Regions from separate parts of the Bacillus sp. SIMBA_154 genome, predicted to be linked through region 2. Evidence: a T-box and tRNA genes for the amino acid it is inferred to sense, from the RefSeq annotation. Region 2 holds a T-box; the other holds one or more tRNA genes.
What was found. A T-box is a leader RNA that pairs with one kind of tRNA and senses whether it is charged. The one in region 2 lies ahead of glyQ (glycine--tRNA ligase subunit alpha), so its partner is inferred to be a tRNA-Gly.

Region 1: it has a tRNA-Gly gene. The T-box ahead of glyQ (glycine--tRNA ligase subunit alpha) is inferred to sense a tRNA for this amino acid. The anticodon was not compared.

The regions. Positions count from the first base shown of each region.
Region 1 is NZ_JAWJBV010000018.1:33,011-48,421, forward strand. It holds gene R0K30_RS18275 (biotin/lipoyl-containing protein) at 1-560, opposite strand, end outside; gene yhbH (sporulation protein YhbH) at 923-2,086, opposite strand; gene R0K30_RS18285 (PrkA family serine protein kinase) at 2,227-4,122, opposite strand; partial or broken gene R0K30_RS18290 (YrpD family protein) at 4,501-5,163, opposite strand; gene trmL (tRNA (uridine(34)/cytosine(34)/5-carboxymethylaminomethyluridine(34)-2'-O)-methyltransferase TrmL) at 5,371-5,844, opposite strand; gene R0K30_RS18300 (amidase domain-containing protein) at 5,888-6,790, opposite strand; gene queG (tRNA epoxyqueuosine(34) reductase QueG) at 6,853-8,001, opposite strand; gene R0K30_RS18310 (hypothetical protein) at 8,085-8,681, shown strand; tRNA gene R0K30_RS18315 (tRNA-Gly) at 8,780-8,853, opposite strand; gene R0K30_RS18320 (hypothetical protein) at 8,981-9,637, opposite strand; gene R0K30_RS18325 (hypothetical protein) at 9,718-9,999, opposite strand; gene R0K30_RS18330 (PqqD family protein) at 9,996-10,901, opposite strand; gene R0K30_RS18335 (hypothetical protein) at 10,885-12,351, opposite strand; gene R0K30_RS18340 (ABC transporter ATP-binding protein) at 12,329-13,075, opposite strand; gene R0K30_RS18345 (hypothetical protein) at 13,192-13,404, opposite strand; gene R0K30_RS18350 (homocysteine synthase) at 14,516-15,411, shown strand, end outside.
Region 2 is NZ_JAWJBV010000001.1:48,091-63,501, reverse strand. It holds gene vrrA (VrrA/YqfQ family protein) at 1-146, shown strand, start outside; gene R0K30_RS00340 (4-hydroxy-3-methylbut-2-enyl diphosphate reductase) at 304-1,248, shown strand; gene R0K30_RS00335 (Nif3-like dinuclear metal center hexameric protein) at 1,283-2,404, opposite strand; gene R0K30_RS00330 (tRNA (adenine(22)-N(1))-methyltransferase) at 2,397-3,113, opposite strand; gene cccA (cytochrome c550) at 3,235-3,594, opposite strand; gene rpoD (RNA polymerase sigma factor RpoD) at 3,897-5,018, opposite strand; gene dnaG (DNA primase) at 5,220-7,049, opposite strand; gene R0K30_RS00310 (YaiI/YqxD family protein) at 7,083-7,583, opposite strand; gene R0K30_RS00305 (pyruvate, water dikinase regulatory protein) at 7,845-8,666, opposite strand; gene ccpN (transcriptional regulator CcpN) at 8,691-9,329, opposite strand; gene glyS (glycine--tRNA ligase subunit beta) at 9,496-11,541, opposite strand; gene glyQ (glycine--tRNA ligase subunit alpha) at 11,534-12,421, opposite strand; T-box leader at 12,535-12,712, opposite strand; gene recO (DNA repair protein RecO) at 12,752-13,522, opposite strand; gene R0K30_RS00280 (YqzL family protein) at 13,558-13,701, opposite strand; gene era (GTPase Era) at 13,849-14,754, opposite strand; gene R0K30_RS00270 (cytidine deaminase) at 14,747-15,145, opposite strand; gene R0K30_RS00265 (diacylglycerol kinase family protein) at 15,259-15,411, opposite strand, start outside.

The sequences.
Region 1 (15,411 bases), on a different contig from region 2:
ACTGCTACTTTTTGTGTCACTTTTGTATAGTTACCACTTGAATTTGTTGCTGGCAGCATGTTGAATGTTGAGTTTGTCGCATAACCAATTTGTTCAACAGTTCCTTCAAATGTTGTATCAGAATCACCATCTACCACGATGTCGACTTTGTCACCTTTTTCAATGTTCTTAATGTCTGTTTCTTTGATATTTGCTGTGATATAAAGCTTGCTTAGGTCAATTGTTTCACCAAGAACTGTACCTGGCTGCACTTGCTGATTGTTTTGTACTTCTTTTTTGACTAATGTGCCATCAGCTACTGCTTTAATGTTTGTTTTTGCTTCCCCTTCAACTTTTGCAACTGTGCTGTCTTTTTGCACTTCGTCACCTTCATTGATATCCCAGCCTTTGATTTGTCCAGCTGCTGGTGCTGTAATTTGATACATATCACCTGTCACTTTTGCCTCGTCTGTTTTTACAAAGTTTGTGCTTTCGTAGTAGTAATAAGCACCTCCGGCAATAATAGCAAGAATCACAATAAGGCCAATAATATTCGTTAGTAATAAACGCCCTCTGTTCATGTTTTGTTTCTCCTTTCATGTATAAAAATATAGTGTCATATGCTTTAGCAAGCTTAGAATGCCCATCATCTGACAGAATATGAAACAAGCTCATAAAGCTGACATTTCCCCTTCATCTACTCCGCTGAAAAATGGTGTGCAGCCCATTTATACTTATTGTTCACTCATGAGCAAAGAGCAGAAAAAGAAGAAAAGACGATCGGCATCTTTTTTGAAAAACTTATATTTAACAAGATTAAATATTAATAAATGTAAATTGAAATGTCAAAGAGAAAGTTTTACTTTTTTTCTGGTGATCCCTTCCTTTTCCACACAAAAAACCTTTCAGCCCTTATGCTGAAAGGTTTTTTCAAATGTGCTATTTAAGAAAGAACTTCTTCCTGCTGAAAAAATTTTTTTAATGCGAGAAAAACGTCTGATTTTTGCTTTAAAATATAATGCTTAAATTTCTCATCCTGAATATGCTTATATGCTGACATTAACGTAGAGTGCCGGTTGTATTGATTCACTTCACCATAACAGAATAAGTTGGCTTTTTTCATAATCTCTTGAACAAGCTTCACACACCGCGCATTGTCTGAGGTCAGATTGTCACCATCAGAAAAATGGAAAGGATAAATATTATATCGTGACGGCGGATATCGTTCGTCTATGAGCTCTAGTGCCTTTCGATAGACAGACGAGCAAATGGTCCCCCCGCTCTCACCCCGTGAGAAGAAGTGTTCCTCTTCTACAACCTTCGCCTCCGTATGGTGGGCAATAAATTCAATATCAACCGTCTCATACTTTGTCCGTAAGAAACGTGTCATCCAAAAGAAAAAACTCCTCGCCATATATTTTTCCCAAAGTCCCATACTTCCGCTCGTATCCATCATCGCCAAAACGACGGCTTTCGACTCTGGTTTGGTCACTTCATTCCACGTTTTATATTTAATATCCTCTGGGTAGATTGGATAAAAGGAAGGACTTCCCGTCATCGCATTTCGTTTAAATGCGGACAGCATCGTTCGTTTTTTATGGATATTTCCTGTTAAGCCCGTTTTGCGAATATCGTTGAATTCAATTTGCTCGACAATGATGTCGTCAAGCTCCTTTTGTTTCAGGTTTGGCAGTTCTAATTCACGAAACAGCGCTTCCTCCAGATCCATTAATGAAACTTCTGCTTCGTAATAATCCTCACCTGCTTGATCTCCAGCACCTTGCCCCTTCCCTTGCCCTTGCTTACTGTCTGATCCATCACGCGCGACAACATCACCAACCTGACTGTCTCCATCCCCTTGACCCACATGCTTATTCTTGTCGTAGTTGTACCGAATTTTATATTCATCTAATGAACGAATCGGAATTTTGACAACATCTTTTCCATTAGACATGATGATGCTTTCCTCTGTGACAAGATCCGGCAAATTGTTTTTAATCGCCTCTTTGACTTTTTTCTGATGACGCTGCTGGTCGTCAAAGCCTTTTCGATGGAGGGACCAGTCTTCCTGAGAAACAATAAACTGACTTTTTTCTTGCCGGGACATCCATCCCCCTCCTCACCTGTTTGCGCAATTCTTCTAACTATCGATTCCTTTATCGTATGCTGCCGTCATCCAAGATGACGATCATTTCTAAAAAAGACATTACCGGTGCGGATGTGCGCCAATAATGCCTCCTTCATTTATTAACGATTCAGAAGACTGCCTACATATTTTAAGAGTTCATTTGCACTTGTTGAATTATAGCCATGCTCATCAATCAATCTAGCCACTACCTCATTTACCTTTTTCAGCTGCTGTTCATCTGGTGTCTTCGTCGATGTCGTAATTTTGACCACATCTTTTAGATCGGCAAATAACTTCTTCTGAATCGCCTCTCGTAATCTCTCATGAGAATTATAATCAAAACGCTTGCCCTTTCTCGCATAAGCCGAAATACGAATGAGAATTTCTTCTCGGAATGCCTTTTTGGCATTTTCAGAAATACCGATCTGTTCCTCAATTGAGCGCATAAGCTTTTCATCAGGATTCATTTCTTCACCAGTTAACGGATCACGCAGCTTGTTTTTATTGCAGTAAGCTTCGACATTATCTAAGTAATTATCCATTAGTGTTTTCGCAGACTCCTCATACGAATACACAAATGCCTTTTGAACTTCTTTCTTCGCAATATCGTCATACTCTTTTCGCGCGACAGAAATAAAATTCAAATAACGCTCCCGATCTTCACTTGAAATGGATGGATGCTGATCAAGCCCTTCTTTTAAGGAACGAAGCACATCCAGTGCATTGATCGATTCCATATTCTTTCGAATAATGGTGGATGAAATTCGGTTGATCACATAACGCGGGTCAATTCCGCTCATCCCTTCGTCATGAAATTCCTTTTTCATCTCATCTATGTCAGCAGATTGAAAGCCTTCGACACTTTCCCCATCATACAGACGCATTTTTTTCACCAAATCAATATCAGAACGCTTTGGCTCTTTGAGTCTCGTCAAAATAGAGAACATCGCTGCCACCTTCAGCGTATGCGGTGCAATATGAACGTCTGAAACATCACTTTCTGAAATCATTTTATGATAAATCCGTTCTTCCTCTGTCACCTTTAAATTATAAGGAATCGGCATCACAATAATTCTTGAATGAAGGGCCTCGTTCTTCTTATTTGAAATAAACGACCGGTACTCGGTTTCATTCGTATGAGCGACAATCAATTCATCCGCACTAATCAAGGCAAATCGGCCTGCCTTAAAATTTCCTTCCTGCGTTAATGAAAGAAGGTGCCACAGAAATTTCTCATCACACTTTAACATCTCCTGAAACTCCATCATCCCGCGGTTTGCTTTATTGAGTTCTCCATCAAACCGGTATGCACGAGGGTCTGACTCTGATCCAAATTCAGCAATGGTTGAAAAATCGATGCTGCCTGTTAAATCGGCAATGTCCTGAGATTTCGGATCAGACGGGCTGAAGGTACCAATGCCGGTCCGTTTATCCTCTGAGAAAAAGATCCGCTCAACCCTTACATCCTCAATTCTGCCGCCATATTCCTCTTCCAGTCTCATCATATTCAGAGGCGACAAATTCCCCTGCACACGAATACCATATTCTCTATAGAAATCCTCCCGCAGATTTTGCGGAATGAGATGAAGCGGGTCTTCATGCATGGGACAGCCTTTGATCGCATAGACTGCGCCATTGTCTGTCAAGGAATAGGCTTCGAGTCCTCTTTTCAGCCTTGTTACAAGCGTCGATTTCCCGCCGCTTACCGGTCCCATCAATAATAAAATACGCTTCCGCACATCTAATCGCTTTGCAGCAGGATGAAAATATTCCTCCACTAGCCTTTCCAGTGATTCCTCTAATCCAAAAAGCTCCTGATCAAAAAATTTGTAGGTTCTGACCCCATTCTCCTCTTCAATCCCGCTGTCTTTAATCATATGATAAACGCGAGAATGAGCAGATTGAGCGACAAGTGGATTTTCCTTAATAATGTCTAAATAATCGCTGAATGTGCCTTCCCATTTGAGACGCTGCTCTTCTTCTCTGTGCTGTTCAATTTTCTTTAAAATATCCATATGAACCTCCTCTTTCAAGATTGAAGCTAGTAATCAGATACTGTTTTACAATCTATGCGCAGGCGTCCTATTACATGCTTTCGTTCTTCAAAATGACGAATTGGCAAACTGAATTGACAACCATCCGCAATACCCTTCATAATAAAGGAAAAACAGGAGAAAAATGATCTTCTTCTCCTGCTTTTCAAGGCGAACTTCACATCATATGAAACAGGCAGCGGACAGGAACAAAGGGATAAGGGGGAGCTTATATGAGAACGGTCATTATGATGGGCGTCATCATTACGTTTTTAGTATCCATTTTCACAGCTGGCTACGAAGGCAAGCCTGGTAAATGAAAAAAAGGATGTTCCATTAGCGGAACATCCTTTTTTTCATTTAGTTCATTGTTTTCAGCACTTGCATATTCACTGTATTACCTGACACCTGAATCGAAGTAAAGTCTTGCGTATCTATCACCAGTGTGACTGCTCGATTATCTAATGTGATATCAGTAAAACGAGTAGAGAAGTTTGCCCGAATATCTTTCCGATAAATATCGTCAGTCACTGCAACCGTCGAAAGTAATTTCCATTTGGTCACAGAGATAATGTTTGAGTTTTGAATTTCTGTGATAATGCGCCCTGTATAACCAACATTGTTTGTCCCCCAGAAAATCGCTCTTCTATGTCCATTCAAATTTTTATAAATGGTCATTTGAACAGTACTTCCAGGCTTAAATCCTTTTGTATACGTAAAATTACTATGTTCTTCGATATATGTTTCTTGATTATTTGTTCCTACCTTCATCGTAGGTTTCCATACATTATAGGTTGGACTGTATTGAAGACCAATATCCGCTTCTTTTGATCCTGTGAATCCAGAATAAATATAAGCTGCCCCTTTAGACACACTCATCGTGGAAGGAAGTTGAATTTTTGTGACCAATATAGATCCATTACTATTGATATAGGTACGCCCGCCAATTCCTTTAGATCATTGCGCTGCTCCTATTTCCTGCGTCTGAGAAAGACCTGGGATACTGACTGGAACGATCCCCATTAAAATAGCTGAGATAATGGCACTAGTAATCAGTTTTTTTCATCTCATTATTCATCCTAATGGATTCATCATTTTTGAAAATGCAATCTATCATCATATCTATTTTCAACATGTTAAAAAAAGTATAAATAAGTCATATTTTTCATCACCCTGATTCTAATCTCACATAAAAAAGCCGAGATGGGTATCTCGGCTTTCATCATGATCTTATATGAGATCTCGATATTGCTGCTGGCGAAGTGCCTCATAAACAAGGATCGCTGCTGTATTCGATAGATTAAGCGAACGAACATGCTCTGTCATCGGTAAACGAAGACAGCGGTCCATATTTCGTTCAATCAAATCTTTCGGCAACCCACTTGTCTCTCTGCCAAAGACGAAGAAATAGTCTTCATCTAACTGAGAGTAATCAAACGTTGTATGCGGCTTTTGGCCAAACTTTGTGATATAGAAGAATTGCCCCTTCGGATGGGCCTCAAACAATTCATCGAGTGAATCATGATAGACCACATTGGCATACTTCCAATAATCGAGTCCAGCACGCTTCAGCATTTTGTCATCTGTCGAAAAACCAAGCGGACGAATCAGATGAAGTGTTGTATTTGTTGCTGCACATGTACGCGCAATATTTCCAGTATTAGCTGGAATCTCTGGTTGATATAAAACGACATGAAGTCCCAAAAAAGTTCACCTCTAATTTTCTTTTCCGCTCAACATTATACCATTAACTATCCTTTGCGGCATCGTCCAAAATGTGAAAAAACGTATAACGAATAGCTGGTGTATAGGCAGTTGAATCCTCATATGACCAAAACCGCATGCGGCTGTCATACGTCTGTGCATTCACAAGAGGCATTCCGCCTTTATCATGATCAACAACAATGGTTGTATGATTATACCTTCCATCACCCTCGAAATCGTAGCAAATGACATCACCAATTTGAAGCTCCTGCGCTTCTTTTAGCTTCTTTGCCCTTAAGCCTGCTTTAGAATTCGCTAAATAGTTTTTCATCGAATGAGCCACCGTCCAGCTGTAGCTCCACGTATGTGGACGCACCCACCAGCCAGACCCGCGATTCGGATACCCTCTCGTTGGCGCATTCCCTGCTTTCAAGCATTGTGAAATAAAATTTGTACAGTTATCTTCAAAATTCTTGTAGGCTGGATTCCGTTTATTCCAGTACGTCTCCGCATATTGCACGGCTGCCCGCCGATCATAGTGAAAGGCTCTCCCGAATTGTTCCTCGTTCTGGAAGCGCTCATCCACCCGCTCCTCCTTTTGCCGTTCCTCCTGCATCATGCGATCTTTGACAAGCATGTCGTTATAAAGAAACGCTTCTCTTTTTTCAACCTGTTCCTCCAAATAAAAAGAATCGTCTACATCCTTACAGACATAAGTGAGATGAGCAAGATATTGCACATGCTGAGCCCCATCATCCTGAATTGTTGAATCTAGAAGCTTTGTTTTTGCCTTTGCCTTCACAATCTCAACCTGTCTTCTAGCAAAAAGCTCCTTTTTTCGTTCTACTGCTTCCACATCAGACATGAGCTGCGGCTGTTTGATCGCACTGTCATTTAATAAATACGCCAGCCTGTCTTCTAACGTTTGCGCTAATAATTGTTTCACACAGACACCACCAAAACTTTTTTTAAAACCTCTGTTTGGTACATTCTATGTTCATAGGGATGTTATTTAGTATTTAAAGGTGTCTGTAATAGCTCAATCCCTTTGATCATCTCTTGTTTCGCTTCTTCATCACTTTCCCGCTCAAGAGCTTTTTCCAGCTCTGAAAGCTGCTGCACGTCGCCAATTTTGCCAATGGCCCAAGCGGCCGTGCCTCGAATGACCGGCCTTGGATCCTTGTGCATCAATTCAATCAAAACTGGTAAGGCAGATGCGTTTTTAAAGTGAGCGAGTGCCAAAATCGCATTCCGCTGAATGGGCTTTTTCCCCCGCCATGATCCTGATACATGACCGTATTTTTCCTTAAACTCACGATTGCTGATCGTAAGGAGCGGCTTTAAAAGCGGCTTTGCAATTTCAGGGTCCGGCTCCATTTCAGGATGCAGATGAAAGTCTTTTCCTTTATTGATCGGGCAAACTATTTGGCACGTATCACACCCATACAAGCGGTTCCCTATTTTCGAACGGAACTCGTCAGGTAAAAACCCTTTTGTCTGAGTTAAAAACGAAATGCACCTTTGAGAATTCAGCTGTCCTGGATTCACAAGCGCACCTGTTGGACACGAATCCACACATTTATTGCACGTCCCGCACTGGTCTTCAATTTTCTCATCCGGTTCAAATGGAACATTTGTAATCATTTCAGCCAAGTACACATAAGAGCCGAACTCTGGTGTGATAATCATACAGTTCTTTGCACTAAAACCAATGCCAGCGCGTTCTGCTACAGCACGATCAGACAGTTCCCCTGTATCCACCATTGATTTTGTTCGTATATCGACATGCTTGCTCCGCAAGAATTCCTCGAGCATATCAAGCTTTTTTTTCAATACAACATGATAATCCGTTCCCCAAGAAGCCCTGCAAAAGATTCCTCTTCTTGCATCCTTTGTACTTCGAGGGGCATCTTTCATTTTGGAAGGATACGCGAGCGCTATTGCAACAATTGATTTGGCCTTTGGAAGCAGCAAAGAAGGGTTTGTTCGTTTTTCGATATCAGGCTCTTCAAAGCCGGACAAATACCCTAACGATTCATGTAAGATCAGGCGGTCCTTTAATGAATCAAATGTATCAGCACTTGCAAATCGAATTTTATCGACACCAATTTCTTTCGCATATTGAATCAATTCTTCTTTTAATTCTCCAACATGAATCACCTTGCAAACCTCCTTTCTTTGTTTCTTCTGTTGTTTTCAGTATAATACGAGTGTATCATGACCGATTGGAGTGAGTCACTGTGAAGATACATATGGAAATTCCTTATCCTCAAAGCCCGTCTATCCATGTTGGACAGATTGAATATTCACATATTGAAGTCGGTAAATCACCTCAAATGTTAAAAGGTCGATTACGCCTGTTTCAAGAGTCTTTGTTTTTTGAATACGAAGATAAAGCCTTGAAAGAAGTACCTGCGATCAAAGAATGGACTGAGCTTATAGAAGACATTCCTTTCCTTCCACTTCTTTCTGATATTCAAAAGGAACAATTTATTGACTCGACCAATTCCGTACAGGATTTGTCGATATTTTTCTCATTAAAATATTTCTTGCCCATCCTGACATTAGATGCCGATCGCCTAAAAGAGCCACTTTCACTTGCAAAAAATGATGCTGGTCACATCGAATGGCAGGACGAAACGGGACTTAAAGGGTTATTTTCTCAAGCAAGTAAAGCACAAATTTCTCAAGACACAAAGAACATTCTTCAAATCATCCTTTTCCCGCCATCTATTTCCCGGGAAAAGAGTGAAGCTCTTATACAATCCTTGACGAAGATGTTTATACAAATACATGGTGGAGAAAGCAAATATGAACTCATTGAAAAAGCACTGTAGCTGACAGTGCTTTTTTCACATTATACTGACATAATAAAAAACGCAACACTTCGTTTATCTAAGAAACGAAATACTGCGTTATAAACAAAATTATGTATTGGAGCGGGTGATGAGAATCGAACTCACGACATCAGCTTGGAAGGCTGAGGTTTTACCACTAAACTACACCCGCATCAATCTTTTAAAAGCAACGTCATTGCGTTGACTTTTATTATGTTACAACTTTCTTAACAATTCGTCAAGAGAATATGAAGATTTTTCGTCAAAAAACTTCATATTCTCCATATATATTAAGATAGTTATTTATCTAGCTGGACATAAAACAAGTATGCATGTGACATATTCTTCAACGCTTTCTCTGGGTTCTTTTCGATTGCCTCAAGCATTGGTAAATTCCCATCTTTCCCCATTGCAGCTGTATACGCAATTAGTGCTTTTTCTCCTGAAGCCACTTTGACAGATTCAGATTGTGCAGAAAAAACATAATCACCTACTTTGAATGGAAAGCTTGAAGTCGCTTTTATCATTCCATCATTCTTCTTGTCTGACCAAATACTAAATTGTGATTCGTATATATCTTTCTGATGATTCAGTTGTAAGAGCACATTCATCGTTTGATCGGTTCCATCCTGATGTAAAACAAAGGTGGCAGATGATGCTTCCTTATCAACTAATCGACCATTTTTGTAATGACTCCCAATAAAAGTGATACTCTTATTCTTCTTCGTTAATCCCTTTAGGGTAAGAGCCACCATTTCATTAGTGGTTGTGGCATCTAGTAAGCTTTCTTCTTTCTTTGTCAGTTTCATTTTTTCAATTGTTACTTGATCCTTAGATACGGGTTCTGTTTCTTTTTTAGATACTGTCTTCACTGTCGTTGTTGTTTCTTCGGCCTTCTCACCGCATCCTGCTAATAGAAAAACAGTGAACAAAAGTATGCTCCATTTTTTAATCATTGATATCCCCTTTAATATTTTTCATTCTTTATTATACTAAAATTTGGTTGAGCATACAAAAAAAGATTAGGAAAATTCTCCTAATCTTTCGCTTTTTTCTGTTTCATTGCCAACAGCAATGCCACAATGAGAAAACTCGCTGCAAAAATCACAATCATATAAATAAAAAAGTTTGGCTTGATCTGAAAAGTAAACGCTGACGAACCTTCCATCTCAAAAGCGAGACTGTTAAATAATAATGCATCATTTGTTTTTGATTGAAATAAATGATAGAACAGTACACCAATTGTCAGCATCGGAAAGCCTAAGAATCCTAGGAAACCACCAACTATAGCACCTTGTTTCATTGCCTGAACGTTCATGATCGTTGTCCTCCCATTCCACGAAGCAATAGCTGCTTCATAATGGATTTACCATCCCCCATAAACGGAAGAAGATAGAGTAATTGAATAAAATACGTAATTGAAAAAATAAAGAAACCTGTCGAAATTGGATTTTCTTTCAGAAATAATACGGTCACAATGATTCCAGCTGCCCCAATCACACCAGGGAGAAGCGGTCCAAGCAGCGTAATCCATACCTGCTTTTTCTGAAACGGATCTAATACAGGTCTCACAAATTTCACAGACATCATATCACTCGCAAAAAAACCTTGAGGACCATCCCGTCCCGCAAACTTCCGATGTGCATAACCATGTGCTGCCTCATGCAAGGCCGTCCCGGTAATTAATCCGAAATAAATAATGGAAAAATAAATCGCAATGGCTGCAATCGATGGATCAGGGATGAATAAAAAGGCGATGCCTGCCATGACCATGAAAAGCACCCAGAAAAAGATGATTTTACGCATCACCATAAGCAAGGCCGTCCCCAATATTTGAAGAAATGAGTGGCCTGTGCAATCAAATCGTTCCTTCATCTTTACTTGATACTGCTTAAAAAATTGACAGCAGGCTGTGACAATCCGATATGGTGATTGATAATGAATAGACAGCAAATGATGCTGATTCAGCCCCATCATCAGCTGATAAAAATCACGAGCAATGACAGACTCATCGACCTGAAACAAATCGGCTAGCTCTGCCGTAATACTCGCTTCTGTCCTCTTGCCGTCCACTTTCGTTAACATATGATAGGCACTTTCATTAATCGGGAGTGTGCTTCCATACTGCGTATCAGTGAGATGCCTCTTTTGTAAGGTCACATAAGGCCCAAGAGCCGGTACCCGCTCAATCTTTAGCTTACTGTTAAGAAGTTGAATCATGTGAATACCTCCATGAAAAACCTTTGTATATGGCAAAGATGAGCAGACCCTCAAAAGCAGCCACAAGCAGCCACTGAAGCGTTTGACTCGACTCCCCTATGACATAGTTTCCAATAAAAACAATTGGAATCATAAGTAAAATAAGTGCTCCAAATGAAAAAATGCCTGTGTATGGATTGTTCCGATCAAGAGGAAGTAAAATACCTACCACATAAAAGAGCGCAGTAGCATTGCATAACACAGCGGCCCCAATCAATACGTTCCAAATCTGATCAGGGAGCGTCAGTGTTGTCAGCATGAATAAAGCAATCTGCATCACACCAACGAGCAGAAGTCCAATAAACTTATACAGAGCCACTTCCCACGACATTAGGCCAAATGTTTTATACATCCCTAGCATACGTTTATCATTGCCAAATGAATTAAAGGCTGTTAATCCAGCAAGAGCACATAGAACAAAAAACGCTTCTTCTTCAAACCGGAATCCAAACTGATAACGGACGAATAAGATCACAATGAGAAGAATGAGAAAGTTTAAAATGTTTTCTTCATTTCGCACCTGTGATTTGATTTCCTTTACAATAAGTGACCATTTTTTTGAAGAAGAGAACGGCAATTTGTTTAAAAAGGTTAACGCTTTTTTCTCTGCCATAATCGGCATCATCGCAAGAGAAAGAAATGCGCCGCCCGCTGATAAAAGGATGAACAGAATCAAAATTGCATAGTATACCCCTTCTGGAGACATCCCTTGTGCTGCAAGGAAAAACGGTGCTGTAAAATACATTAAATGATAATCAAACTGAATATATGATTGCTGAATTTGGCTGATATCAAAATGCGTCAATCCATACGCCACAACCAGTGCCAATAAAACAAAGATCGCTGCAAATTTTTGCAACGGTAATTTTAATTTTAGAACGAGCAAATAAGTAATGTTATAAATGAGCTGCAGCAGCATGAAGACAAAAAGCGATTGCAAAATCACCATCAAAAAGAAAGTAAAGATAAAGAAAATTCCGATTCCCTGGGCAATAAAGTTAGGTAAAAGCAGGATACCGATAAAAAATAAAACAAGCCCTGCCACCACTATCACCATCGGAATGAAGTATCCAAGACTTTTCTGAAAGGTAGAGAGCGGGAACCAGCTGAGCTGCATAGAAAACCGGTCTTGTTCAGGCGTTCTGACCTTGATCAGAACAAATAACAAGCTTGTAAAAATAGATGCATTGATCGCCATCGACACAACCAATAATCCAAGTGAACGTTCATCTCCATTTAAGAAAGCCTTCATAAAGACACCAGTAAAACTATATCCAATGATGGCCCCCATTGTGACTGCAAACAAAAAGAATAAGACCACAATGATTCGCTTCGTTTGAGTATCAAAGAGCTTATACATCTCCTGCTGCCACATTTTAAGCATCATTTTAGAAATGATTAATGATTTCATCAAAATGTGCACCCCTATCACTTAACATTGAAGCTTTCAGAAACACCTGTTCCAGTGTGCTTGATTGATACTTTTCCTTTAAGGCTGAGACTGTTCCTTCATCCATTTTATTTCCCTTAGAAATAATGGCGATTTTGTGGCACAGCTCTTCCGCTGAAAGCATATCATGCGTTGAAAGCAAGATTGCACCATGGTTCTCGGCATAACGCTTCATCAGTTTCTTTGTGTTTATAACCGCTTCAATATCAAGTCCTCTAAAGGGCTCATCCATGATCACCAATTGACTATCAAGCATAAAGGCGGCAATGAGCTGTGTCTTTTTTTTCATACCATGTGAATACGTTTCGATCGGTCTTGATAAAGCCGAGTCCATATCAAACAGTTCAATTAGTTGATTTCTTCTATGAATTGTTTTACATTCATACATAGAAGAAACAAAATCTAAATATTCAGCACCAGTCAATGCTTCAGGGAGCAACAGGTCATCTGGAATATAGGCTACTTGTTTTTTAAAGGATGGGTCATCATTTGTGACGTCCTGCAAGTGAATCGTTCCTTTTGTATGCTTAATGATGCCGAGTATACAATTAATCATCGTTGTTTTACCAGATCCATTCGGTCCAGCAACAGCAACGATTTGATGAGGGGCAACCTTTAAATGAAAATCATTGACAGCAGTCACATTATTTTTATACGTCTTGGTTAAATTCTCGATCGTAAACATATAACCTCCAAGTGTCTGCATATTCTTTTAAAAACAGATCAGGCTAAACCGCCCGCCACAGACGGTTTAGCCCTGGTGTCATATCATAGAAGTAAAAAGATGAATCCTAAGTATAGCTACTTACATTCAATTTGGACTTTTAAGCCACTTTCCCACTGAACGGCTCCTGTAAAGCTACCCTTGCCGTTTGCTAAACACCAAACTGCTGCTCCTAGAACAACTGTTGCTCCCAATCCAAGAAGGACTGCAACAAATACTAAGAACCAAGCTTGGTCCATAATAGCAGGTTCCATAGTGGAATAGTCAACTTGCGGCGCTGCATAAGTCATACTTTTCACCTCCCAGCTTATGATGATCGTATCATAGGCGTCACACTCCAAACATCAACAGAAGATCCCATTTTTGACCGAACATACTTTCGATTAAAACGTGACTTTTTATTCAATTATTCACTCCCAACTGGATGAACCCTCTCTTTTTCACTAGTTTTTACCACAACACAATACCTACAAAACCCATATAATGGCATTGATTCCATCTTTTTTCTACTTTTTTTCAAATAGTTCATTTTCATCATCTCTTCTATATGTTCTTTCATTTTTGTGAGATAGAAAGAATTCCCCCGATATATCAGATATAAAAGTCCTGATTTCATGTCGTTATGTCACCAATTATGAAATATTTACTGATAATTCCGACAAAAGAGTGGGCATATTTTCCTTCTTCTCTTGTCACCGAAAATATGTATATACAAGAAAGTGCCTTGGGAAAAAAGCCCTTACCTGCTTCAGCAGGACACAACATATGACTCGCTTCCTTTCGATGAAAAAAGAACAGCAGCCTAGAAGTGACTACTATACTTTTTCTATATTTCTGAGAAAATTGCGGCAGAGGCTCTATCAGAAAAATAATTGTTCCCAATGATTTCACCAGCAATCATAATTGAAATTGTCAATGAAACCTCGATCCCTGTTGTCATCAGACATATACACAGTAAGTCCCTTAACCTAAAAAAGTTATTTTGACCTTATATGCTTTTCATCAATTCGATCGTAAATCGCTTCTATTCGTTCTTTCTTGATTGCTGTAAATCTCATATTTGTTCTGCTCAATCAAAATGTCTAGTGTGAGATCCATATGTTTTCTGTATTTTTTTCGTTTTTTCTTTTTTCCAAGTTCATCTTCCCTTCTGATTAAAATAAAAAAAGGCCCTTCACTCATGCTTGAGTGATAGAGCCTTCGGTTGACCGATCAGCCATTCTTGGTGATGTTTTCAGTATGCTTATGTTGATACATATTATTCCGACCTGTCAACTATATTTATTGTTTTTTCAGATTTATCTAAAAAATGATTGACCAAGCATGAAACAAGATTTATAGTCTTATTAAATATTTCTTATCAAAGTAGTTGGTTTTATCTAACAAAAGGAGGATACACACATGTCAGAAGAACTTCAATTTCGTTTAGAAACAAAAGCCATTCATGCAGGTCAGGAACTTGATTCAGCAACCTATTCAAGAGCCGTGCCTATTTATCAAACAAGCTCTTTCGGTTTTAGGGATAGTGAGCATGCGGCGAATTTATTCGGACTGCAGGAACCTGGAAATATTTATTCACGTATTATGAACCCTACAAACGACGTATTTGAAAAAAGGATCGCTGAGCTTGAAGGTGGAATTGGTGCACTTGCTGTCTCTTCTGGACAAGCAGCCACTACGTACTCTATTTTAAACATTGCAGGAGCCGGGGACGAAATTGTATCCTCCAGCAGTCTTTATGGAGGCACCTACAATCTGTTTGCTCATACCCTAAAAAAGCTCGGGATTACAGTGAAATTTGTCGATTCATCCAATCTTGAAGAACTTGAAGCAGCGATTACGGATAAAACAAAAGCAGTGTATGCAGAAAGCATCGGGAATCCAAAAGGCGACATTTTACATATTGAAGCCGTCTCAGCCATTGCACACAAACACCATATTCCGCTTATTGTGGACAATACGCTCGCCAGCCCCTATTTATTAAGACCTATCGAGTTTGGCGCAGACATTGTCGTCCACTCAGCGACGAAATTCATTGGCGGACATGGCACATCAATTGGCGGTGTCATCGTCGATAGCGGCGGGTTTCCTTGGGCTGACAGTGATAAGTTCAAAGGGCTGACTGAACCAGATCCAAGTTATCATGGCCTCACGTATACTGAAGCGATTGGAGAAGCGGCCTATATCACAAAAGCACGTGTACAGCTCTTACGTGATTTAGGCGCAGCACTGTCACCTTTTAACTCATTTTTGCTTCTTCAAGGCTTAGAAACATTGCATTTACGTCTTGAGCGGCA
Region 2 (15,411 bases):
AACAAACAGCACCAGTTGATGAAATAAAAGAAGATGAAGAACCAGAGGACATTCTTGTCAAAAAAACAGCTGCACTCACATCACCTGCTCCTGAAGCAAAGCCGCAAAAAAGAGCTGGCAGTTCTGTTCCAAAACTATATGTCTAGTAATCTTTGAAAGGCGAAGTGGTTACCGCGTATAACAATCTTTGATATATGCGCTTACTTTGGCTATAATGGAAGGAAGAGAATGATAAAAAGCCGTTTTTTACGGCTTTTTATATTGTTCTTCTCTAGCAGCACTTCCCTACAGGAGGACGAATAAATGAATGTGATTAAAATATCGCCGCGTGGCTATTGCTATGGCGTTGTGGATGCAATGGTCATTGCTAAAAATGCCGCACTGGATAAAAACTTGCCACGCCCAATTTATATATTAGGTATGATTGTGCATAACAAACATGTAACAGATGCCTTTGAAGAAGATGGGATCTACACACTGGACGGACCAAATCGCTTGGACATTTTAAAGCAGGTTGAAAGCGGAACGGTGATTTTCACCGCCCACGGCGTTTCTCCCGAGGTTCGCCAAATCGCAGAAGAAAAAGGCCTTGTAGCCATTGACGCGACCTGTCCAGATGTAACGAAAACACATGAACTCATTTCAGAAAAAACTGCCGATGGGTATGACATTATTTATATTGGGAAAAAAGGTCACCCTGAGCCAGAAGGAGCTGTCGGAGTTGCACCAGACAAAGTGCACCTTGTTGAAACAGAAGCTGACATTGAGGCGCTGGATTTAACGTCAGATAAGCTGCTCATTACCAATCAGACGACGATGTCACAGTGGGATGTCTATGATTTGATGGAGCTCATTAAGGAGAAATATCCGCACGTTGAATACCATCAAGAAATTTGTCTTGCGACTCAAGTACGTCAGGAAGCTGTTTCACAGCAAGCTGGGCAAGCTGATCTCACCATTGTGGTCGGCGATCCGAAAAGTAATAACTCCAACCGTCTAGCACAAGTGTCAATGGAGATTGCAGGTACACAGGCTTACCGTATTGGTGACCTAAGTGAGCTCAAGCTGGAATGGCTGCAAGGCGTAAAAACCGTTGCCGTGACTGCTGGTGCTTCAACACCAACACCTATTACAAAAGAAGTCATTCGCTTCCTAGAAAACTATGAACCGGACAATGAATCGACTTGGAAGGTTGAACACGCTGTTCCTCTTTCTAAAATATTACCTCGCGTAAAAACGAAGAAATAAAAAAACGTCAGAGCTGCTGTGCTCTGACGTTTTTTTACATAAACTTAAATGGGTTTGTGTTTGATTCTGACACAAAGAGCTGTACATCATACTTTTGATCCGTACATAGCGATTGAAGCTTCGCTTTCACGCCCTCTTTCATGATCTTTTCTGCGTAATGACCTGGGTCCACTACGTTTAGTCCGAGCATCATTGCATCGTGGGCGACATGAAAATAAAGGTCTCCTGTCACATACACATCGGCACCCATTCTTTTCGCTTGATGGATGTATTTATTTCCGTCTCCGCCAAGCACAGCTACCTTTTTCACAACCGCTTCCTGATCTCCTACAAAACGAGCACCATTCACATCTAGCTTCACTTTTACAAATTGTGTAAATTCCCCAAGAGTCATAGGGTCTCTTAATTCTCCAATGCGGCCGAGACCTTTTTGAATAGGAGGAAGATCCGTCGTGTGTACACTGTAGGCCACTTCTTCATAAGGATGTGCTTTGATCATTTCACGAATCACTTGTTTTTCAATACTTGCTGGGAAAATGGTTTCGATCCGCACTTCTTTCACAAATTCCAGCTTACCCGACTCACCAATAAAAGGCTCAGCTTCTTCTGATGGCAGAAAGCTGCCTGTCCCTTCATTTGAAAAAGCACAATGGCTGTAGTTGCCAATATGACCAGCTCCCGCATTTCCTAAAGCCGTTCTGATGGCCTCTTCAAATTCCTCTGGAACATAAAGTGCAAGCTGCTTGATTTGATCTTCATATGTCGGAACTAACACACTTGTTTCCTTGAGCTCTAATGCCTCAGCAAGCAAGTCATTAACTCCTCCATCCGCTACGTCTAAATTTGTATGAGCCACATATACCGCAATATCATGTTTGATGCACTTTTCAATGATACGTCCAGCCGGCTGATCTGTCGCTACATTTTTTAATGGACGAAAAATCGGCGGGTGGTGGGCTATGATAAGATCTATATTCCGCTCAATCGCCTCATCTACCACATTGTCTAATACATCTAAGGTGATCATGACATTGGTGACTTGTTTATTTAATGTTCCAATCTGGAGCCCAATTTTATCACCCTCCACGGCATATGCTTTTGGTGAAAATTGTTCAAACAATTGGATGATTTCATGCCCGTTTACTGTTTTAGTCAACAGTCAAAACCTCCTTTAGAATCTTTATTTTCGCTTTCAGCTCTTTCTGGCGCTCTTTGTTTTCTTCTGTCGGAGCTGCCTCTTGAATTTGACCTTCTATTTTCTCCATATGCTGAAGCTCTTGCATCCACTTGCGCCGGAAGACGTCATTTTGCTCTTTCGCAAGAAACGGACCAACTAGCATGCCTGTTTCTACTGACATTCCTTCATAGGCTTTATCTTTGTCGCCTTTTTCGGCGATGATGATTTCGTATATTTTGCCATCCTCTTCTAAAATGACTTCACCCATCAATTCATACCCCTCTTGATAGAGCCATAAACGAATGTGGTGAGCATGGATATTTGGCTGAAGAATGAGCCGCTCGCGGCCTGTGAGCTTATGCTTGCCGTCATTTAAAATGCTTGCGATGAGTGCTCCGCCCATACCTGCAATCGTGACTGCATTCACTTCGCCCTTTTCAATGACTTCAAGGCCATTTCCTTTTCTGACCGAGATCTGTTCATCTAATTCAAGTCTATGTACTTGCTGCTTCGCAGATTGGAGCGGTCCATCTGTAATTTCACCAGCAATGGCTTTTACTGCTTTTTGATGTAATATCGCATAGCATGGCAAATAGGCATGATCTGAGCCGATATCAGCAAAGACAGCCTCATTTGGTAAAAAGTCTGCAACTCTTTTTAATCGTTTCGATAAATTCATTTCATTCATACATATCACTACTTTTCTTTAATGTTCATCCCTTGTCTATCTTATATAAATTATGGACTTTTTAAAAGTCGTTTTCAAATGAAAAAAGCTCTTCTTATCAAAAAGAGCTTTTTGCGTCACATTATTTAATTTTGGAAACCCATTCTGACATTTCATCTAGCTTTTCATTCGGAATCAGCCCGCCTGGCATCCCGTTTCCGCCTTCTTGAATTTTCTTCTTGATGTCTGCCACTTCAAGCTTGTCACCAACACCTTTTAATGCAGGACCTGCGCCGCCTTCATAGTTTTCCCCATGACAGCTCAGACAGTTTTGCTTATACAATTCTTCCGGCGTCGCATTTGCTGTCTCCTCTTGCTTTTGCTCTTCGCCACCAGAGGCAATTTTTTCTTCATCCTTCAGCCCCTTCATTGATAAGAAAAAAGTGAGTCCAATTCCTAAAATGGCAATCAATAAAAATGGTATAAGTGGATTCCGTTTCATTTCTTTCATCCTCCCCTTTGTGAAAAACCCCTTTGAGACTATGCAAACAATTCTAATTCTACTTTAATTTTACAAAAAGTAAACGAATTATGATACAAAACTTTGGTCAAGTTCACAGATTAGACAAAAATGAATCATGATGAGAAATGAAGCCTGCAGCACATTTTGATGTATTTTTTATACATCTTTTCTCTAAGAACGTTGCAAATTCATTTGTTATTCAGTAAAATATAATCAGATTGAAAAAAGCGTTTTCATTTTGATGAAGAAAGAACGGATCTCTTTCAAGATCCGTCCGGTTTCTATTCTAAGAAGTCTTTTAATCGTTTACTTCTGCTTGGGTGTCTTAATTTACGAAGAGCTTTCGCTTCAATTTGGCGGATACGCTCTCTTGTTACGCCAAACACCTTTCCAACCTCTTCTAACGTGCGTGTTCTTCCGTCATCTAGTCCGAAACGTAGTCTCAGCACATTTTCTTCACGGTCCGTTAGCGTGTCTAATACATCTTCAAGCTGCTCTTTCAACAATTCGTATGCAGCATGGTCAGATGGAGACGTCGCCTCTTGGTCTTCAATAAAATCACCAAGATGCGAGTCATCTTCTTCACCAATAGGTGTTTCTAAAGAGACAGGCTCTTGTGCAATTTTAAGAATTTCTCTTACCTTTTCTGGGGTTAAATCCATGTCTTCAGCAATTTCCTCTGGCGTTGGTTCTCTGCCTAGGTCTTGCAGAAGCTGTCTTTGAACACGGATCAATTTATTAATGGTTTCCACCATATGAACTGGAATACGGATTGTTCTCGCCTGATCGGCAATGGCACGCGTGATCGCCTGTCTAATCCACCAAGTCGCATATGTTGAGAATTTGTATCCTTTGCGGTAATCAAACTTCTCAACTGCCTTCATGAGCCCCATGTTTCCTTCTTGAATCAAGTCAAGGAAAAGCATACCACGACCGACGTAGCGTTTCGCAATACTGACAACGAGACGAAGGTTCGCTTCCGCTAATCTTCTTTTTGATTCCTCATCGCCTTCTTCGATCTTTTGAGCATACGTAATTTCTTCTTTAGCAGATAACAAATTGACGCGTCCGATTTCTTTTAAGTACATACGAACAGGATCATTAATTTTGACACCTGGTGGTACGCTTAAATCATTCAGGTCAAATTCCTCTTCTGCTTTAGCCAGCTGCTGAACATTTGGGTCTTCTGTCTCTTCATTTTCACTGATGAGCTCTACACCCTGTTCGCCTAAGTATTCATAGTATTCATCCATTTGGTCTGATTCAATTTCAAAGCTAGACATACGCTCTGCAATTTCTTCGTATGTTAAAACGCCCCGTTTTTTACCCGTTTCAGTGAGCTTATCTCTCACCTGTTCAAAGGTTAATTCAGTTTCGGTTTCGTGGGCTTGTTTATCAGCCATTATGGATCCCTCCTTCCAAAGCTTGCAACGAATTCTAAAGTAACTTGCGATTTGCATCCGCTCTGCTTTTCTCTCTCTATCAAACAGATGAGCAAATAGGAATAAAATAAATAATGATGAAGGCAAGATGCTTGCGGTCTTATGCTCCTCCCCTAAAGGATTCATTGCCAGCCGTAAGTCTTGTCATAAATATTAGACGTATTACTTCAGCGAACGGTTCAACTGAATAATTTCTTTTGCAAGTGTTGCCGCTTTGAAGAAATCTTTTTGCCTCTCCGCCTCTGCACGTTCTAGTTCTTTTTCCTTTATCATTGACAAATTCCGATGATTCAACACTTTTTTTACATAATCACTTAATTCAGCTTCACTTAGTTCGTCTCCAACTTGAATCATTAATATATCCGTCAGAAGCTGACTTATCACATCATCTTCCAACCGGTTCATCAGGTGCTGCGGCGTCGGTTCTTTGCCTTCTTCATACAATGCATAAATGTACGTTGCCAGCGCCCTGTGCGTATCTATATTAAATTCAATCCCTACTCTGTCAAGCACTTTGCGGATCACGTCATCGCTTTTTAACATATGAGCAAGCAGCATTCTCTCTGCATTTTCATATGCCGGCCGCAGACGCTTTCTTCTCACCTGTGTTGACAAATGTGCACGCCGTTTTTCAAGCCCACTTTCTTCCTGCGTGCTTTTGGCTTCTTGCCGCTGCTGCTTTTCAAACAGCTCCAGTTGTTCCTTTAATGAGTCAAGTGAGATCGAGAACTCTCCAGCAAGCTGTTTCATGTAAATCTCTTGTTCCAAGGAGCCGTTTAACCGGCTGATTTCTCGGAGAACTTGCTTCATATAAGCAAGACGGTCTCCTTCGTCTGATAAATTCTTTCCTCTTCGGAAAAAATTCATCTTAAATGTCATTAATGTCACACTTGCATCTATGATGTCATTCCTAAATTTCTCGCCGCCATATTTACGAATGTAATCATCTGGATCGAGTCCATCTGGTATCATGGCAACGCGAACTTTACATCCTCTTTTTCCAAGCAAATCTGACGCTTTCATGGTCGCTTCATATCCGGCCGTGTCAGAGTCATAACAGAGGATGATCTCTTCTACGTTCCGTCTGAGCAGTTTAACGTGCTCTTCTGTTAAAGACGTACCCATTGTTGCAACACTTTCGCCAACACCAGATGTGACAGCTGAGATGACGTCAGCAAATCCTTCGAAAAGGACCGCCCGTTCGCGTTTTCTAATATGCATACGCGCGTCATGAAAGTGATAGAGCAGCTTACTTTTATGAAAAAGTGGCGTTTCAGGACTATTCATATACTTAGGCTGCTGATTACCAAGTGATCTTCCGGAAAAAGCGACGACCGTCCCGTGATGATCATGAATTGGAAACATGACACGATCCCTAAAACGATCAAAAAAGCCTGTGCCGTTTTCTCGTTGAATCAAAAGACCAGCTTTCTCCATCATCATAGGATCAAACCCTCGTTTTTCTAAAAACTTGGTCATGAAATCCCAAGAGTCAAGAGCATACCCGATCTCAAACTTGGCAATTGTTTCATCCGTAAAGCCTCTGGACCGTAAATAATCGAGTGCGTTTTGACCTTCCTTTGTATTTACCAGCAAATGGTGGTAAAATTTCTTAAGAAGCTCATGTGCCTCAATCATTTTATGATTTGCTGTATCCTCTTGCTGAGAGGAACTGATCTGAGCATTCGCTACATGATCAGGCAAATCAATATGGTACTTATCAGCAACATGTGAAACGGCTTCAATAAATGAGTAGCCTTCCATTTGTCTGAGGAACGAAAACACATTACCTCCAGCACCACAGCCAAAACAATGGAAGATTTGCTTATCTGCTGAAACAGAGAATGAAGGAGTATTTTCACCATGGAATGGACAAAGACCGAAGTAATTTCGACCTTGTTTTCTAAGCTGTACGTATTCTCCAATCACTTCGACAATGTCTGCGTTTTTTTGGATCTGCTCCAAAAGTTCATCTGGTATACGTTTGCTCATCCTAATAACACTCCGTCGTACATTATTCGCCTTTTAATTCAAAAATCCTTCATGATTCGACAGGATTTTTTGTAGTTGCGTAATAAATCGCTTTTTATCCTCTTCCAAAAGCTTTTTGGGACCTTTTCCGTATATACCTTTTCTTCGCTGTTTGCTGGAAACATGCCTGCGTTCCAAATCAAAATCAATTGTTTCGTTTGTGTACATCCGTCCTCTTTCAGACAGAACAATGACATGTCTTGGAAGCAGTAAGGAGGCAAGACCAATATCTTGGGTGACGACAATATCATGTGCGGCAGCTGAGTTCGCAATGACTAAATCCGCTGCTTCCTTATGTGTATCTACAAACAGCCAATCTTCAAGTGGTAATCTTTTGGTTTGAAAATGCTCATATGAAGCAATGAAAGTCACAGGTACTTGAAACTGAGATGCGACAGAAAGGATTTCGTCTTTTACAGGACAAGCATCTGCATCGACATAAATCGTCCTCTCTCTTTTACGTTCATTCAGGTGACTAATTCTCCATCCCTCCACCTTATTCCTGCTTTAAAGAAGCAAAAAGACCATACTTTTCCCCCATAAAGCAATCAACAGTAAAACTCATTTTGTCGAAAAGTTATGTTCAGAATCACTTGACTTCTGCCAATATTAGTTTATTCGTTCTTGACTTAACTTAAACCTAAAATCAATCATTTTATCACAATTTTTTATTATAATACAAATGCAGCAAATATGCCATTATTTTTGTTTACCCGTTTCCCACCATAGGAAAAACCCAGGAGGAGCATCCTGAGTTTATTCGGAACCTCTTTTGGTCAGCATTTGATGAATGACATTCGCCGTTTCCTCAACTGCTTTATTCGATACATCGACAACTTGACAGTTAATTCGGTCAACCACTTTTTCAAAATACTCTAGTTCCTCTTTAATCCGCTCGATGTTCGCATAAATTGCTCGATCATTTAAACCTAGAGATTTTAAACGTTCTTTACGAATATGATTGAGTTTGTCTGGACTAATTTTCAGGCCAATGCATTTCTTTGGATCAACTGAGAATAACTCTTCTGGCGGATCTACTTCAGGAACAATCGGAACGTTCGCTACCTTCAGCCGCTTATGCGCCAAATATTGAGAAAGCGGTGTCTTGGACGTGCGTGATACACCAATGAGCACAATATCAGCTTTTAGAATGCCTCTTGGATCTCTGCCATCATCATACTTTACAGCGAACTCAATGGCTTCTACTTTTTTAAAATAGTCCTCATCTAATTGACGTACACGACCCGGCTCATGTTTCGCTTCATTTCCATATGCGGTCTCCATTTTATCAATAAGTGGACCAATGATGTCATAGTAAACGACTCCGTTTGCTTCTGCCTCTTCTATTAAAAATTGACGCATTTCTGGCACAACGAGAGTAAAGCAGACGATCCCGTTATCTGCTTTCGCCAGTGAAATGACTTCTTTAATCGTACCGATATCCTCAACATATGGGATTCTTCTAATATTTGAATGGTCTGATGAACCGCCATCAAATTGGCTAAGTGCCGCTTTGACCACGAGCTCTGCGGTTTCTCCTACTGAATCTGATACAACAAAAATTACGCGATTACTCATAACATCCCCTCGCAGTCTTCTGAATTAGATAATTTCATTCTCCGATAAGCTAACAAGTATTTTCGTCATGTTTGTTTTCGTAATTCTGCCGACAACTTCAAAGCCTTTATCCGTTTCTTTTATGACAGGAAGTGCGTCTATTTGCTTTTCAATCAAGTGCTTGGCCACATCCATAATGAAATCTTCCTTGCGGCAAACGGTGATGTTCGGCATTCTTGTCATAATAATATGGACAGGTATAGATGGAAGCTCTTGTTTTCCAATACTTGCTCGAAGGAGGTCTTTTCTTGATAACACGCCTGTTAAAATAGAGTGATCGTCCACAACGAATAATGTGCCCACATCCTCTAAAAACATCGTACAAATCGCATCATAAACCGAAACATTCTCATGTATCACCACTGGAATGGATTGGAAATCTTTCACTTGGAGTTTTTTCAGCTTATCTGCCAGAAGCTGCGTGCCTGTTTTTCCTGTAAAAAAGTAGCCGACCCTTGGCCTTGCTTCTAAAAATCCAGACATTGTTAAAATGGCTAAATCCGGTCTGAGGGTAGCCCTTGTTAAGTTCAGCCGATCGGCGATATGCTCTCCAGTGATCGGACCATTCTCTTTGACAATCTGTAAAATCTGCTCTTGCCGTTTATTTAACTCGATTGTACTCACCACCTTTAAATAGAGAGAGCGAATCTTTACTTTATGTATATCATTTTCATAACTCATCATATTATAGCGCATCTTTGTCCGAATGAAACAAAAATCCGCTCAAAAACCGTGAATTAAATGAGTAAAAAACGATTGCCCTTCTCAAAAGGCAACCGTTCTTAGGTATTTATTTTACAATTAAATTGTTCATATTCGCAAATGATTGAATGACTTTGGCTAGCTTGACCATCTGTGCCAAACGATTTTGCTTCAGTTTTTCATCATCCGCATGAACCATTGTGTGATCGAAATAATGAACAATCGGCGCTTTTAAGGTATTTAACGCCTCAAGTGCTAAGTTGTATTCTCCTGCTGCCACATGTCCCTTAACAGCTTTCTCTACTTGCTGATACGCCTCAAATAGCTTTTGCTCGTGCTCATTTTCAAACAGTGCAGGCTGAATCTCTACATCTTCCCCTTTTTTACTGATTGAAATGACGCGGCCAAGTGCCTCAGCCGTTTCTTTGAAGCTTTCTTGTTTCACGCTCTCTTCAAGAACAGCTGCTTTTTTCACGACCGCATAAGGCTCAATATTTTCAACATCAAGCACTGCATCGGCCACATCATGACGGATATGCTCTGCTTGGAGGACATATTTTAAACGCTGCGTCAAAAACTCAATCAGAGCAGCTTCATGTTCTGCCTCTACTTGAGCAAGTGCTAACAGCTCTTTAAATGAAATATTCCAATGACGGTCGAGCAGGATTTGAACGATACCGCTCGCTTGTCTTCTGAGTCCATAAGGATCTTGAGAACCCGTTGGAATCACATCAATTGAAAAGAACGAACAAATAGAATCTAGTTTATCCGCTACTGCGACAATCGCACCAATCAGAGTCGAAGGCGCCTTGTCACCGGCAAAACGCGGCATGTAGTGTTCGTTTATGCTCTTTGCGACTTCTTCGTGTTCGCCAAGTGCTTTTGCATATTTCTCACCCATGATTCCTTGTAATTCTGGGAATTCATAGACCATTTGAGTCACAAGGTCAAACTTAGAAATACTTGCTGCTCTTGCGACACGTTTTGTTGTTTCGTCATCTGTGCCGACATGCGCTGCTAGGCGGGTCGCAATATCTGTCACTCTCTTCAGCTTGTCACCAATTGTTCCAAGCTTCTCATGAAATACAACCTTATCAAGCTTTTTAATATTGTCTTCAATGACTAGTTTTTCGTCTTCTTTATAGAAGAATGCAGCATCTGATAAACGCGCACGAAGTACTTTTTCGTTTCCTCTTGCGACATTTTCCAGCGCCTCACTGTTTCCGTTTCTGACCGTAATAAAATGAGGCAGCAATTCTCCTTGCTCATTTTTCACAGGGAAATAGCGCTGATGCTCTTTCATTGTCGTGACCAATACTTCTTCCGGCAATGCAAGGAACTCTTCTTCAAAGGAACCAAACAACACTGTTGGGTATTCAACAAGATCGTTGACTTCCTCTAGAAGTTCAGGATCAACTGGAATGACCCAGCCTTTTTCTGAAGAAAGGGCATTTAGCTGCTCAGTAATCCATTGCTTTCTTTTACCTGCATCTGCAATGACAAATTGATCGTGTAATGTTTGCTCATAAGAAGCAGGTGAGTCAATGCTGGCTGTCGTACCGAGGAAGCGATGTCCTCTTGTCTCCCGTCCGCTTTTTACGCCTGCAATTTCAACGGGTACGACCTCTTGCCCGAATAAGCAAACAATCCATTTAATCGGACGGATATAGCGTAAATCTTCGTTTCCCCATCTCATGTTCTTTGGAAAGCTTAATGAAGCGGCAATCTCACCTAGCGCCGGGAGAAGGTCTTTGACTTGCTTTCCTTCTTGGAACTTTTGGACATGGACATAATCCACACCTTTGATCTCTTTGAAATAGAGATCCTCTGTTGAAGCGCCTTGTCCGCGGGCAAAGCCCTCAGCCGCTTTTGTCCAATTGCCTTCAGCGTCTTGAGCAATCTTTTTAGCTGGGCCTTTTGCTTCTTCTTTGATGTCTTCTTGTTTTTCTGCGACACCTTTGACGAGCACAGCAAGGCGTCTTGGTGAATTGAATAAAACAACATCTTCGAATGAAATATTTTGCGTTTCAAACCAAGCTTTTACTTTCTCACCTAGCTGCTTTGTGCTCTCTGGCATAAAACGAGCCGGCATCTCTTCTAAGCCGATTTCGAGTAATACATCTTGTTTATTCATGAGAAGCCGCCTCCTCTTTTAACATAGGAAATCCAAGTTTTTCTCGTTCTTCGTAATACGTTTTAGCCACTTTTCGCGCTAACTGACGTACTCTTCCAATATAGCCGGTTCGCTCAGTGACAGATATAGCGCCCTTTGCGTCGAGCAAGTTAAACGTATGAGAACATTTGAGTACATAATCGTATGCCGGGTGAACAAGTCCTTTGTCCATTTGGCTATGTGCTTCTTTCTCATAGGTTGTAAATAAATCGAACAGCATGTCAGTATTAGATGTTTCAAATGTATAAACAGAGTGCTCATATTCAGCCATTAAGAATAAATCTCTTACAGTAAATCCGTCTGTCCATTCAAGGTCAAAGACATTTTCTTTGTCTTGGATGTAAGAGGCAAGACGTTCAATACCGTATGTGATTTCAACAGAAACTGGCTTACATTCTAAGCCGCCGACTTGCTGAAAATACGTAAATTGCGTAATTTCCATGCCATCAAGCCAGACTTCCCAGCCGAGCCCTGCACAGCCAAGAGATGGATTTTCCCAGTTGTCTTCAACAAAACGAATATCATGTTTCAACGGGTCAATGCCAAGCGCCTTCAATGATTCAAGATACAGTTCTTGAATATTGTCAGGTGATGGCTTAATGATCACTTGAAATTGATGATGCTGATACAATCTATTTGGATTTTCTCCATATCTGCCATCAGCCGGGCGTCTAGAAGGCTCTACATACGCTACCTTCCACGGCTCTGGTCCGATGCTTCGCAGGAACGTGTATGGACTCATCGTTCCAGCACCTTTTTCTGTGTCATACGCTTGCATTAATACGCAGCCTTCATTTGACCAATGCTTTTGCAGCGTCAAAATCATGTCTTGAATATTCAATGATCGCACCTCCGTCTTTTCTACACCATCCGCTATGTATGGCGGGTGGGGACTAGAACCTCATAAGAGAACACAAAAACTCCCGTCTCTATGCTCACAAGGTTCCTTGCAAACATAGGGACGAGAGTTTTTCCCGCGGTTCCACCCTATTTGCTGGTGTCGTAGCACCCAGCCGCTTTGTTTTACGTTGCTCAAGAATGCCTTTCGTTACGCCTCCATCCTTAGCTTACACCGTCCTAAGGTCGCTTTTATGGATTATACGTAAGTACTTCTTTCTGTCAATGCAACATATTTTATCTTAGACAATCTTACAAAAAGTCATGGAAGATGTCAACTTTTGTTTTCTTCACCCATTAGCTTTTTCATGGATTCCATCTGATTCATGAATTTTTTTGATTTTAAATAAAGGCCTGAATACTCGTCATAGTAGTGATCCAGCACTTGACGAATTTCTTGTTTAGTCTGCGGTTTCACGTCAACTTGACCAAGCCTTGATAAATCAAAATAATGAAACAAACGAAGCAGTCTTGCAGCTGCTGGGGATAAGGGCAGTTTATATGGATCTTTAGAAAAGCAATTTTGGCAAATAAATCCGTTATCTCTAATCGAGAAATGGAACTGCCCTTCTTTTTGACCGCAGTGTACACATTGATCCAGTTCAGGCTTCATCCCCATCACTGATAACATTTTAACCTCTACAATAAATAAAATAATATCAGCATCTGTGCCTTCATTGAGATGACGTAAAGATTGAAGAAGGAGCTCAAACAAATAAGGGTTTGGCTTCTTTTCCTCCGTTCCTTTATCGAGTAATTCTGTCATATATGCGGCATATGCAGTCAGAAATAAATCTTCCCGGATGGCCCGCATGCTTTCGATCATTTCACCTTGCTGGAGCGTTCCAAGTCCTGTTGATGATTGGATAAGGAAGGTTCCGTATAAAAACGGCTGGCTTATGGCTGACAGGCGGCTGTTTGATTTTTTAGCACCTCTTGCCATCACACCAATTTTCCCATGCTCTCTAGTGAGCAGCGTGACAATTTTGTTTGTTTCGCCATAATCTGTTGTTCTAAGAACGATTCCTTCACTTTTAATGAGCATTTGTCTACACTCCGAGCGTTGGAGGGGGTCAAGAATTATAAGATTGGAAAATCAAATCGTGCTATCTCTTCTTCAAGTACATCGGGTCTTTCCAGGTTCTCCTTTTCTAACTCTTTGAAAAGCAGATACGTGTCAACGCTTCCTGTTTGTGAAAATACGTTCCATGTAAAATTCAACATAAAAACCCCACCTTTCTTTATTAGAAGCAGCAACGCTACATCCAACATATTAACTTTATCTTGACCAGGCTACCTCCATTTCATGATAAACAATTTTTACTAATCGAACCGCACCATTGTCAGATTTTATGACAAATGCAGCGATTTTTAATATTCGTCTTCTCTAAATCCGAAGTCACGCAAGTGAGTGGATTTATTACGCCAGTCCTTCTGAACTTTTACCCAAAGCTCCAGGTATACTTTTGAGCCTAGAAGTGCTTCAATATCTCTGCGCGCTTTTTGTCCCACTTCTTTTAATAAGCTGCCTCGTTTACCAATAACGATCCCTTTTTGTGAATCACGTTCTACGACAATGGTCGCCGCCACATGGATCTTGCCATTTTCATCTGGCTTAATTGATTCGATCGCAACCGCAATACTGTGAGGAATCTCTTCTCTCGTTAAATGCAGCACTTTTTCACGAATTAATTCAGAAATAATAAACCGCTCTGGATGATCTGTTACTTGATCTGCTGGATAAAATTGAGGGCCCTCTGGAAGATAACCTTCAATTTGCTGAAGAAGCGTATCAATGTTGTTGCCCTCAAGAGCTGAAATTGGCACAATTTCCTTAAACGGATAACGTGTGCGGTATTCATCAATTAAAAGGAACAGTTCATCTGGGTGAATTTGATCAATTTTATTGACGACAAGAAAAACCGGTGTAGATGTTTGCTTTAGTCGTTCAATGATGAATTCATCACCTTTGCCATAACCTTCCTTTGCGTTGATCATAAACAAGATCAGGTCGACTTCCTTCAGTGTATTTTGAGCCACCCTCATCATAAAATCACCTAGCTTATGCTTAGGTTTATGAATGCCTGGTGTATCGATAAAAATCGTTTGTGACGTGTTGGTTGTCAAGACACCTTGAACTTTGTTTCGCGTCGTTTGGGGCTTATCACTCATAATGGCAATTTTTTGTCCAATGACACGATTAAGAAAGGTTGATTTCCCTACATTTGGTCTTCCAATAATTGATACAAATCCTGATTTGAAGCTTTCGTTAGTCATTTAAATCCTCCGGTGAAAATGCGCCTGGCAATAGTTCGTTTACTGTTGTTTCGTATATATGTCCTTTTAAGTTTGTTAGGATCACTGGCATATCAGGTGCACATAGCTCTGAAATGACCTGTCTGCATACGCCGCACGGTGAAACAGGTCGATCTGTATCAGCCACTACTGCAAGCATTTGAAAAGATGTGATGCCTTCTGAATAAGCTTTAAAAAGTGCTGTTCTTTCCGCACAATTACACATGCCATATGCTGCATTTTCAATGTTGCAGCCGCCATACACTTTTCCATCATTCGACAATAATGCTGCACCGACTTTGAATTTTGAATAGGGTACATATGCAAAATCTCTTGCTTTGATTGCTTCTGAAATCAACTCTTGTTTGTTCATTCCTAGTTCCCACTTTCAGAAGAAATGGACCCACTGTCACATTTATATTTTACATAATTCACGTGACATTTTCACGCCCATTTCTAAAAATGTTAATAAATAGTAATATTGTTCTATTGCATGATCTTCGGCAGGAAGATCATCAACCCAATCATAACCGAAATCGCGGCGTAAACGCAAACAGCGCCTGCTGCAGCGTCCTTTGCTCTTTCTGCAAGCGGGTGCTTTTCTTCTGTCATAAGATCCACTGTATGTTCAATGGCTGT